Regions from separate parts of the Syntrophomonas sp. UBA1041 genome, predicted to be linked through region 2. Evidence: predicted binding sites of a transcription regulator. Region 2 holds the regulator's gene; the other holds the start of a gene.
What was found. The regulator HrcA, encoded in region 2, represses chaperone genes, less so after heat shock. The targets are predictions, from matches to a motif close to TGTTAGCACTCNNNNNNNNNGAGTGCTAACA.
Positions count from the first base shown of each region.

Region 1: a site for HrcA is predicted at 2,068-2,098, ahead of groES (co-chaperone GroES). Genes of this name have one in related genera too.

Region 1 covers NZ_DCEA01000002.1:7,615-12,200, forward strand. The annotation lists gene moaA (GTP 3',8-cyclase MoaA) at 1-937, shown strand, start outside; gene moaC (cyclic pyranopterin monophosphate synthase MoaC) at 979-1,416, shown strand; gene B2633_RS00500 (MogA/MoaB family molybdenum cofactor biosynthesis protein) at 1,444-1,932, shown strand; gene groES (co-chaperone GroES) at 2,133-2,423, shown strand; gene groL (chaperonin GroEL) at 2,451-4,076, shown strand.
Region 2 covers NZ_DCEA01000120.1:44,797-49,382, forward strand. The annotation lists gene dnaK (molecular chaperone DnaK) at 1-626, opposite strand, end outside; gene grpE (nucleotide exchange factor GrpE) at 688-1,233, opposite strand; gene hrcA (heat-inducible transcriptional repressor HrcA) at 1,319-2,344, opposite strand; gene hemW (radical SAM family heme chaperone HemW) at 2,439-3,599, opposite strand; gene lepA (translation elongation factor 4) at 3,781-4,586, opposite strand, start outside.

The DNA.
Region 1 (4,586 bases), on a different contig from region 2:
GTCGGTAACCGATCGCTGCAATTTGCGGTGTCGTTATTGCATGCCGGAATCAGGCATAAACAAGCTGGAACATGACAAGATATTATCATTTGAGGATATTATAGCCATTGCCGAGGCTGCCAGTGATTTAGGCATAAGTAAAATCAGGCTTACCGGTGGCGAGCCCTTGGTGAGAAGAAACATCACCGGATTGGTCAGCCAGCTGGCGGGCATACCTGGCATTGAGGAAGTTACCCTGACCACTAACGGTACACTTTTTGCCAGGATGGTCAAAGCCTTGCGGGCCGGGGGGTTAAAGAGGGTCAACTTCAGCTTGGACAGCCTGTCAGCTGAGAAATACGATTATATTACCCGCGGCGGCTGCCTGGAGGATGCCTGGAAGGGCATACTGGCAGCCATGGAAGCCGGCATGCATCCGGTGAAGTTAAATACCGTTATAATAAAAGGTTTTAATGATGATGAAATATTGAAATTTGCTGATCTGGCCCATCGTTTTCCCCTGCAGATTCGTTTTATAGAGTTTATGCCGGTGGGGGATCTGCTGTTTTGGGATGAAAGCAAAGTAATCACTATTAAAGAAGTTAAAGCCATTTTGAATAAACATTATAATTTGTTGCCTGTCGCCCAGGTCGGCAATGGACCGGCGGAGCATTTCAATCTGGAGGGCGGTCAGGGCGGCATAGGCTTTATCAGCCCCATGAGCAATCATTTTTGCGACAGGTGTAACCGCATACGGCTGACTGCCGAAGGCAAACTCAGAAATTGTCTTTACGATTATCACGAAACCGATTTAAAAGCAGCCCTGCTTCAAGGCATCAACCGGCAAGAGCTGCGCCAGTTATTAGCCCAGGCCATCAGCCGTAAACCCGAGCGGCATCATATGGATACCGGATGGGGCGAAGCAAACAATCGTAAAATGTACCAAATAGGGGGTTAACTGTGGAATTCACCCACCTCAATTCGTCAGGCCGGGCCCGTATGGTCGATGTCAGCAATAAAGAAGACAGCACCCGTCAAGCCCGGGCTATGGCGGTTGTTAAAATGAAACCTGAAACCCTGCAGGCCATCCAGGCAGGAGCGATTACCAAGGGAGATGTATTGGCGGTAGCTCAGGTTGCTGCCGTTATGGGCGCCAAGCAGACCCCGCAGCTGATTCCCATGTGCCACCCCTTGATGCTCGCTTCAGTAGATGTGGAATACGGTTTTGATCATACAGCGGGTGAACTGCATATAGAGACCGTAGTCAGATCGACCGGCAAAACCGGAGTGGAGATGGAAGCCATTACGGCTGCGAGTATAGCCGCGTTAACCATCTATGATATGTGCAAAGCGGTTGACCGATGGATGCAAATATCGAACATCTGCCTTCTGGAAAAAAGCGGAGGAAAAAGCGGGCATGTCAGGCGCCCGGATTAAGCATAGACTCGGTTTGGAGTGATTTAAATGTATCAGACCGGAATTGTGGTTATGAGCGACAAAGGTTCCCGCGGAGAGCGCGAGGATCGCAGCGGCGCCAAGATTGCCGAACTGCTGGGGGCAGATTTTCAGGTTGCCTTTTATAAGCTCATACCTGATGACAAGCCCACTATAGAGGAGACCCTGGTTTACGCTTGTGACCAGCTAAAGCTGGATCTTCTACTGACCTCCGGAGGCACCGGCTTCTCGGTTCGGGATGTTACCCCCGAGGCTACCGGCAGCATTATAGAAAAAATGGTACCGGGCATTCCGGAGCTGATGCGCTGGACGGGTTTGAAGACAACCCCCCGGGCAGCCCTTTCCAGAGCGGTGGCGGGGATACGCGGGAAAACCTTGATCATCAATCTGCCAGGGAGTGAACGCGGGGTAAGGGAATCCCTGGAGGCCATCCTGCCAGTTTTGCCCCACGGTCTGGATACTTTGATCGGGTCCTCGGTGGAATGCGGAGAAGCTTAGCAAACGAAATTTAATGATTTTTAAAGGTATAAAAAGAAATTCCCCGCAACATAATACTAATTAATAATATCGGGCAGAATCAGCTTAGTTTTCTATTTGAATACTTGGCCGGTCTTGCCTAATATTATAGCTAGGTGTTAGCACTCGCTACGAATGAGTGCTAATAATAAAAAAGCAACATTTTAAAAGGGGGTATACCTTTGAAAATTCAACCATTGGCAGACAAACTGGTAGTCAAAGTAGTGGAAAACGCTGAAGAAAAAACCAAGAGCGGTCTCTATGTTCCCGACACTGCTAAGGACAAACCGCAGGTTGGCGAAGTTCTGGCAGTAGGTCCCGGCGCTCTCAATGACAAGGGCGAGCGGATCCCGATGTATGTGGCCGTTGGCGACAAGGTCATCTATGCAAAATATGCCGGAACCGATATCAAAGTTGACGGCGAGGAACTGTTAATCTTATCTGAAAGAGACGTCCTGGCAAAATTGGCTTAAATAACAGATTAAAAGGAGGATACATAGATGGCTTCCAAAGAGATTAAATTCAGTGAAGATGCACGCAGATCATTGGAAAAGGGAGTAGACACCCTTGCCAATGCAGTTAAAGTAACTCTGGGCCCCAAAGGCCGCAATGTAGTATTGGATCGCAAATTCGGTTCTCCCACCATCACCAATGACGGTGTTACCATTGCCAGAGACATTGATCTGGAAGACCCTTGGGAAAACCTGGGCTGTCAGCTGGTAAAAGAAGTCGCCATACGGACCAATGATGTGGCCGGCGACGGTACCACTACTGCAACCGTACTGGCACAGGCTATGATTAAAGAGGGGTTAAAAAACGTGGCAGCCGGAGCCAATCCCATGATCATGAGACATGGAATTGAAAAGGCTGTTAAAGCTGGAACCGAAGAAATAAAAAATATCAGCAGAATCGTAGATTCCAAAGAGGCCATTGCACAGGTGGCGGCTATTTCCGCCGATGATCCTGAAATCGGTACATTGATCGCTGATGCTATGGATAAAGTGGGTAGAGACGGGGTTATCACTGTAGAGGAATCCCAGTCAGTTGGCACCACCCTGGAAGTCGTGGAAGGCATGAGTTTTGACCGCGGCTATATCTCCCCTTACATGGTTACCAATACTGAAAAGATGGAAGCAGTTCTCGAGGATCCCTATATTCTGATCAGCGACAAAAAGGTCTCCTCAATTAACGAGATTCTCCCCGTCCTGGAAAAGGTTGTACAGACCGGCAAACCTCTGCTGATTATCGCCGAGGATGTAGACGGTGAAGCCCTGCCCACCCTGGTAGTCAACAAATTGCGCGGCACCTTTAATTGTGTGGCGGTTAAAGCACCGGCCTTCGGTGACAGAAGAAAAGCCATGCTTGAAGATATCGCTATTCTGACCAATGGACAGATGGTATCTGAAGACATCGGTGTAAAAATGGAGAACGTAACCCTGGATATGCTGGGCAAAGCCCGCCAGGTGGTAGTAAACCGCAATGAAACCATCATAGTCGACGGCGCTGGCTCTGAAGAAGCCGTTAAAGGCCGCATCGCGGTAATCAAGAAACAGGCTGAAGAGACCGAATCCGAATACGACAAAGAAAAACTGCAAGAACGCATGGCTAAACTGTCCGGTGGTGTTGCGGTAATTCAGGTAGGCGCTGCCACTGAGACCGAACTGAAAGAAAAGAAGCACCGCATTGAAGACGCCCTGGCAGCCACCAAGGCCGCTGTTGAAGAAGGCATTGTTTCAGGCGGAGGCACCGCTTTGATTAATATCATCGGGGTTATCGATGCCCTGCAGGCTGACGGGGACGAAATGACCGGCATTAACCTGGTCAAGAAAGCCCTGGAAGAACCGCTGCGCCAGATTGCTAACAATGCAGGCAAAGAGGGCTCCGTGGTGGTGGAGAAAGTGCGTAACTCCGAAACCGGCATTGGTTACAACGCTTTGACCAATGAATACGAAAATATGATCAAGGCCGGGATCATCGACCCCGCCAAAGTAACCCGCTCCGCATTGCAAAATGCTGCCAGCATTGCCGCCATGGTCCTGACTACTGAAGCGGTCATCACCGAAAAGCCCATGGAAGACAAGGGTATGGGCATGGGCGGAGGCGGCGGAATGCCTCCCATGATGTAATCTTAAACAGTCATTGACGCGAGCAGCCGGCTTATAATGAGCCGGCTGCTTTTTTGATGCGCCGGCATGGGCCCCAGTCGCCCCAAACTTTCCTCCAGATCTCATTCATCCAGTTACTTCGATGCCCCCTTCATTTCAGCCGGCAGCAACCCGGGCGAAAAGATTCGTTAATAGTGGTCCTCAAAAAACGCATTGAATCCAGCCTCAGACTCAATGATTTAAGTTCCGCTTAGCGTGCTTTCAGCCGAATTTTCATTATTATGATGTGGCTGACAGTGAACAATGGCAAATGTCGAATTATGTCCTGATTGTAGGATAGTGTCCGGCATACAATACACCTGGCAACACTGGCCTGATAGCTGGCTTACCAGGTAATTAAAGGGACAGACCGAAATGCCATGGAATGGCACAATAATTGCTATAACAATTATAAGAAGCGTTCGGTAACGATAAATAAACAGGCAAGGAGGTCGTACTTGTTTCGCGGTTTAAAGACTAAACCAGGCTCTG
Region 2 (4,586 bases):
TTGATAATTTTATCGTCAAAGTCATCGCCGCCCAGGCGATTATTGCCGCTGGTTGCCTTGACCTCAAACACCCCGTCCCCGATTTCCAAAATGGAGACGTCAAAGGTGCCGCCGCCCAGGTCGAAGACCAGAATGGTCTGGGCGTTTTCCTTGTCCATACCATATGCCAAAGCGGCCGCAGTGGGTTCATTAATAATGCGCAATACCTCCAGGCCTGCTATTTTGCCGGCATCTTTGGTGGCCTGGCGCTGAGCGTCGGTGAAATACGCCGGTACGGTAATGACCGCCTGAGTGATGCGTTCTCCCAGATACGCCTCAGCATCGGACTTCATTTTCTGCAGGACCATGGCTGATATCTCTTGCGGGGTATAGCTTTTATCATCAATCTTGACCCGGTAATCTGTACCCATACGGCGTTTGATGGATAAAACCGTGCGGTCCGGATTGGTAATAGCCTGGCGTCTGGCAACGCGGCCCACTAACCTCTCTCCGCTTTTGGAAAAGCCCACCACAGATGGAGTTATGCGTTCTCCCTCCGCATTGGTAATAACTTTGGCTTCATTGCCCTCCATCAAGGCTATAACTGAATTGGTTGTACCGAGATCGATTCCTACTACTTTTGCCATTTAAAACACCTCCACATTCTGGAAACAATTATTATACAAGCAAAGACTGCCGCTGCAATTGCTATCCACTAACCTTAACCAGGCTGGGCCTGATTAATCTGCCGTGCATGATATAACCTTTCTGTAGTTCCTCAATAACTGTATTCTCAGGGTGTTCAGAACATGCTTCAACAGATAAGGGCTGGTGGAACTGCGGATCAAAACACTGCCCCAGGGCCTCCACCGGCTCAACCCCGGCCTGGGCAACGATCTCTTTAAGCCGCTGGCAAACCATGCTGATTCCTTTGTGCAAACTGGCATAGTCCTGTTCCGGGCTGGCCATATCCAGAGCCCTTTCCAGATCGTCAATCACGGTCAGCAGTGGTTTGATGAGGGGCAGGGAAGCGAATTTGAGATACTCATCCCGTTCCCTCTGATGCCGCTTTCTCAAGTTTTCAGTCTCAGCTGCCGCCCTGAGATAGAGATCGTAATTCTTCTTGCTCTCTTCCTGGACGGCTTGAAGGCGTTCATTCAGCCCGGCTATCGATTCTGCGGCGGGCGGCGGGTTTAGGCTGGAATCCGAGCCCATTTCCTCCTGGTTGTGAACAGTCGGGTCTTCCGGTTTCATTTTTGATCACCTCTGTTTATTGAAATATCTGCGCTAAAATAACGGGTGGATGCTTCCCCCCTCGGCGGTATCCATTATCGAACTCTTAGTAGTGCTTTTTGAGCACTTCATCGATGATAGTGCGAACTGAATCAACCGTGCCGGCTGCTTTCCAATACTCCATGCGCACCGGGCCAATTACGCCTACCCGGCCAACTTCTCCGAAGATTTTATAACCTGCCAGGACGATACTCATTTCTTTGGCGTCATCCAGGCGATTCTCCCGCCCGATGGTGATATCAACGGTATCGCCGGTAGCTTCCGGAAGCAGGGCCTTAAGCACCGATTCCTCCTCCAATATGGCCAGAATCTTCTTGAGTTTGTCCAGGTTCTTGAATTCGGGTTCGTTGAGCATATTGAGGATGCCGCTTATAACCACCTTTTCTTCCCCGGTATTTTCAGTCAGATTTTCTATGGCCTCCAGTATCCCGTCTATTACCTTTTTTCTCTGGTTCAATTCATCCCTTAAGGACTGCAAATCAGTTTTGCGCAGCTCGGCAAATTTTTTCCGGGCAAAAAGCCGGTTAAAGACCTCATTGATACTCTGCAGCTCTTTAGTCTCCACTGATTGCGGGATATCAATCCTGCGGTGCATCAATACCCCGGTGTCAGTGACTACGATTACCATAGCTTTGCCCTTTTCCACCGGAACTAATTGAATATATTTGAACTCGTCAAATTTGACGGTGGGTACGATGATAAAGGAAGTATAACGGGTAACCTGAGACAGAAAATTGCCAATGGATTGAATGACCTCATCCCAATCCTGCAGATTGTCTTTGAGGATCTTTTGAAGCAGTTCTACCTCATCCTCCACCAGGTTTTCCCGCTCCATCATACAGTCCACATAATAGCGGAACCCGCTCTCAGATGGAATTCTTCCTGCCGAAGTATGGGGCTGTTCCAAATAGCCCATATCCTCCAGATCAGCCATTTCATTGCGGACGGTAGCCGCGCTGACGCGGAGGTCGTGTTTTTTGACTATGGCTCTGGAACCAACCGGTTCTGCGCTTTCAACGTAGTCTTTTATGATCGATTCCAATATCCTCTTTTTGCGTTCATCCAAGGTCATATCGATCACCCCTGTTAGCACTCTCGTTTGTTGAGTGCTAACCCCTACTTAATAAAAAATATCATCGCTGTAACTTCTTTGTCAAGCCTGGAAATCATTCAACAAAACAGCATAAAACCTGGTTTGATACCAAAAGCCCCGCTTTCGTTAACCTGAGCCAGCCGTGGTCCAATTCCAAGAGTCCGCTGCTCGTAAAGCGTTCTACCACTGGCCGAAATTCCTGCAATAGACTTATGCCAAACCGCCTTCTAAAAGCCTCCACATTCAGTCCGTTCGTAAGCCGGAGCCCCATGATTATAGCTTCCTGAGCCTGCTGCCGGGGCTTCATATCTTCCAGTACAATCTGAGCGGCCTCCGACCTGTTTGGCCCTCCGGCCATATAAGCATCCACATCGGCGGCATTCATCCAGCGCCGCCCGCCCAGGCGGCTGACAGCGGCAGCGCCGAAACCCAGATACTCGCCAAATTGCCAGTAGCGCAGGTTGTGCCGGCATAGATACCCGTCAAGGGCCAGATTGGATATCTCGTACTGAACGATCCCTTTATCGTGCAAATAATCAATGGCCTGGTAATACATGGCCTCTATATCCTCTTCTGCAGGCAAAACCAGTTCCCCCCGGGCTATGGCCCGGGCCATAGGCACCTGAGATTCCAGCTGCAGGAGGTATATAGAAATATGCTGCGGCTGGAAGCTGACCGCTTCTTGCAGGGTCTGCATCCAGGCAGTAATAGTCTGCCCGGGGATGCCGTAAATTAAATCAAAACTGAGGTTGTGAAACCCGGCGGCGTCTGCTGCCGTAATGGCTTTCCGGGCGGCTGCCGCGGAATGAATTCTACCTAGAACTCTGAGTTCTTTATCCTGCAGACTCTGCAATCCCAGTGAGACCCGGTTGATCCCGGCAGTTTTGCAGGCTTCCAGGCTGCTTCGATTTACGGTAGCCGGGTTGATTTCCATGGTGATTTCCAGGTCTTTTAACAATGTAAAACGGGAGGCCATAGTATTGATGACAGTGCCAATTTGGGCGGGTTTTAAGAGGCTGGGGGTTCCCCCTCCGAAGTAAATGCTGTCGACAGGTTTTCCCCGGTAGTCTTCAGAGCAGGCCGAGATTTCAAAGCAGAGTCTTTCGGTATAAGCCTGCAACTGAGCCTGGTCGGCAAAAGTCACCGAGTAAAAATCACAGTAAGGGCATTTTCTTCTGCAAAAAGGGATATGCACATACAAACCCAGACTGTTCTGAGGCCAGGTGGCTTCCATTAAATACAGCTCCTATGAAGGGACGCAAGTGGGGACGGTTCTTAACTTGCGAACAAGTGTGCAAGCCAATAACCATCCCCACTTGCGTTCCCTCGCTTCACCGGTTGCCCACAATTCAAAAATAAATATACCAAGCCAACATCCCCCGTGGGTCATTTTTTGATTCAGGGGCAAATCAACGCTATTCTTTTTCGATGTTTAGCACCGACATGAAGGCATCTTTGGGGACTTCTATGTGTCCGATCTGTTTCATGCGTTTTTTGCCTTCTTTTTGCTTTTCCAACAGTTTCTTTTTCCTGGTGATGTCGCCGCCGTAACACTTGGCCAATACGTCTTTGCGCATGGCTTTGACGGATTCGCGGGCTATGACCTTGGCGCCGATGGAGGCCTGAATAACCACTTCGTACATTTGCCGGGGGATGATGCGGCGCAGCTTCTGGGTCAGGGCCCGGGCGCGGTAGTAGGCGTTGTCGTGGTGGGTGATCATGCTCAGGGCGTCCACCACCTCGCCATTTAACAGAATGTCCAGTTTAACCAGATCGGATATCTCATAGCCGCTGATTTCATAATCCAGGGAGGCATAACCCCGGGTGCGGGACTTTAGAGCATCAAAAAAATCATAAAGGATTTCAGCCAGGGGCAGTTTGTAAGTTATCATCACCCGCTGCGAGGTGAGGTATTCCATATTGACATACTGGCCCCGCTTTTCCCGGCACAATTCCATGATGGCGCCTACAAATTCATTGGGAACCATCATGCTGGCTTTCACATAGGGTTCTTTGACCGCTTCCAGCCGCTGAGCCGGGGGCCATAGTTTGGGGTTCTGTATATCCATTTCACTGCCGTCGCTGAGCATAACCTTATATACCACACTGGGGGCGGTAGCCAACAAGCTCAAATCATATTCGCGTTCCAATCGCTCCCTGACAATCTCCAGATGCAAGAGCCCCAAAAATCCGCAGCGGAATCCGAAGCCCAGTGCGTCTG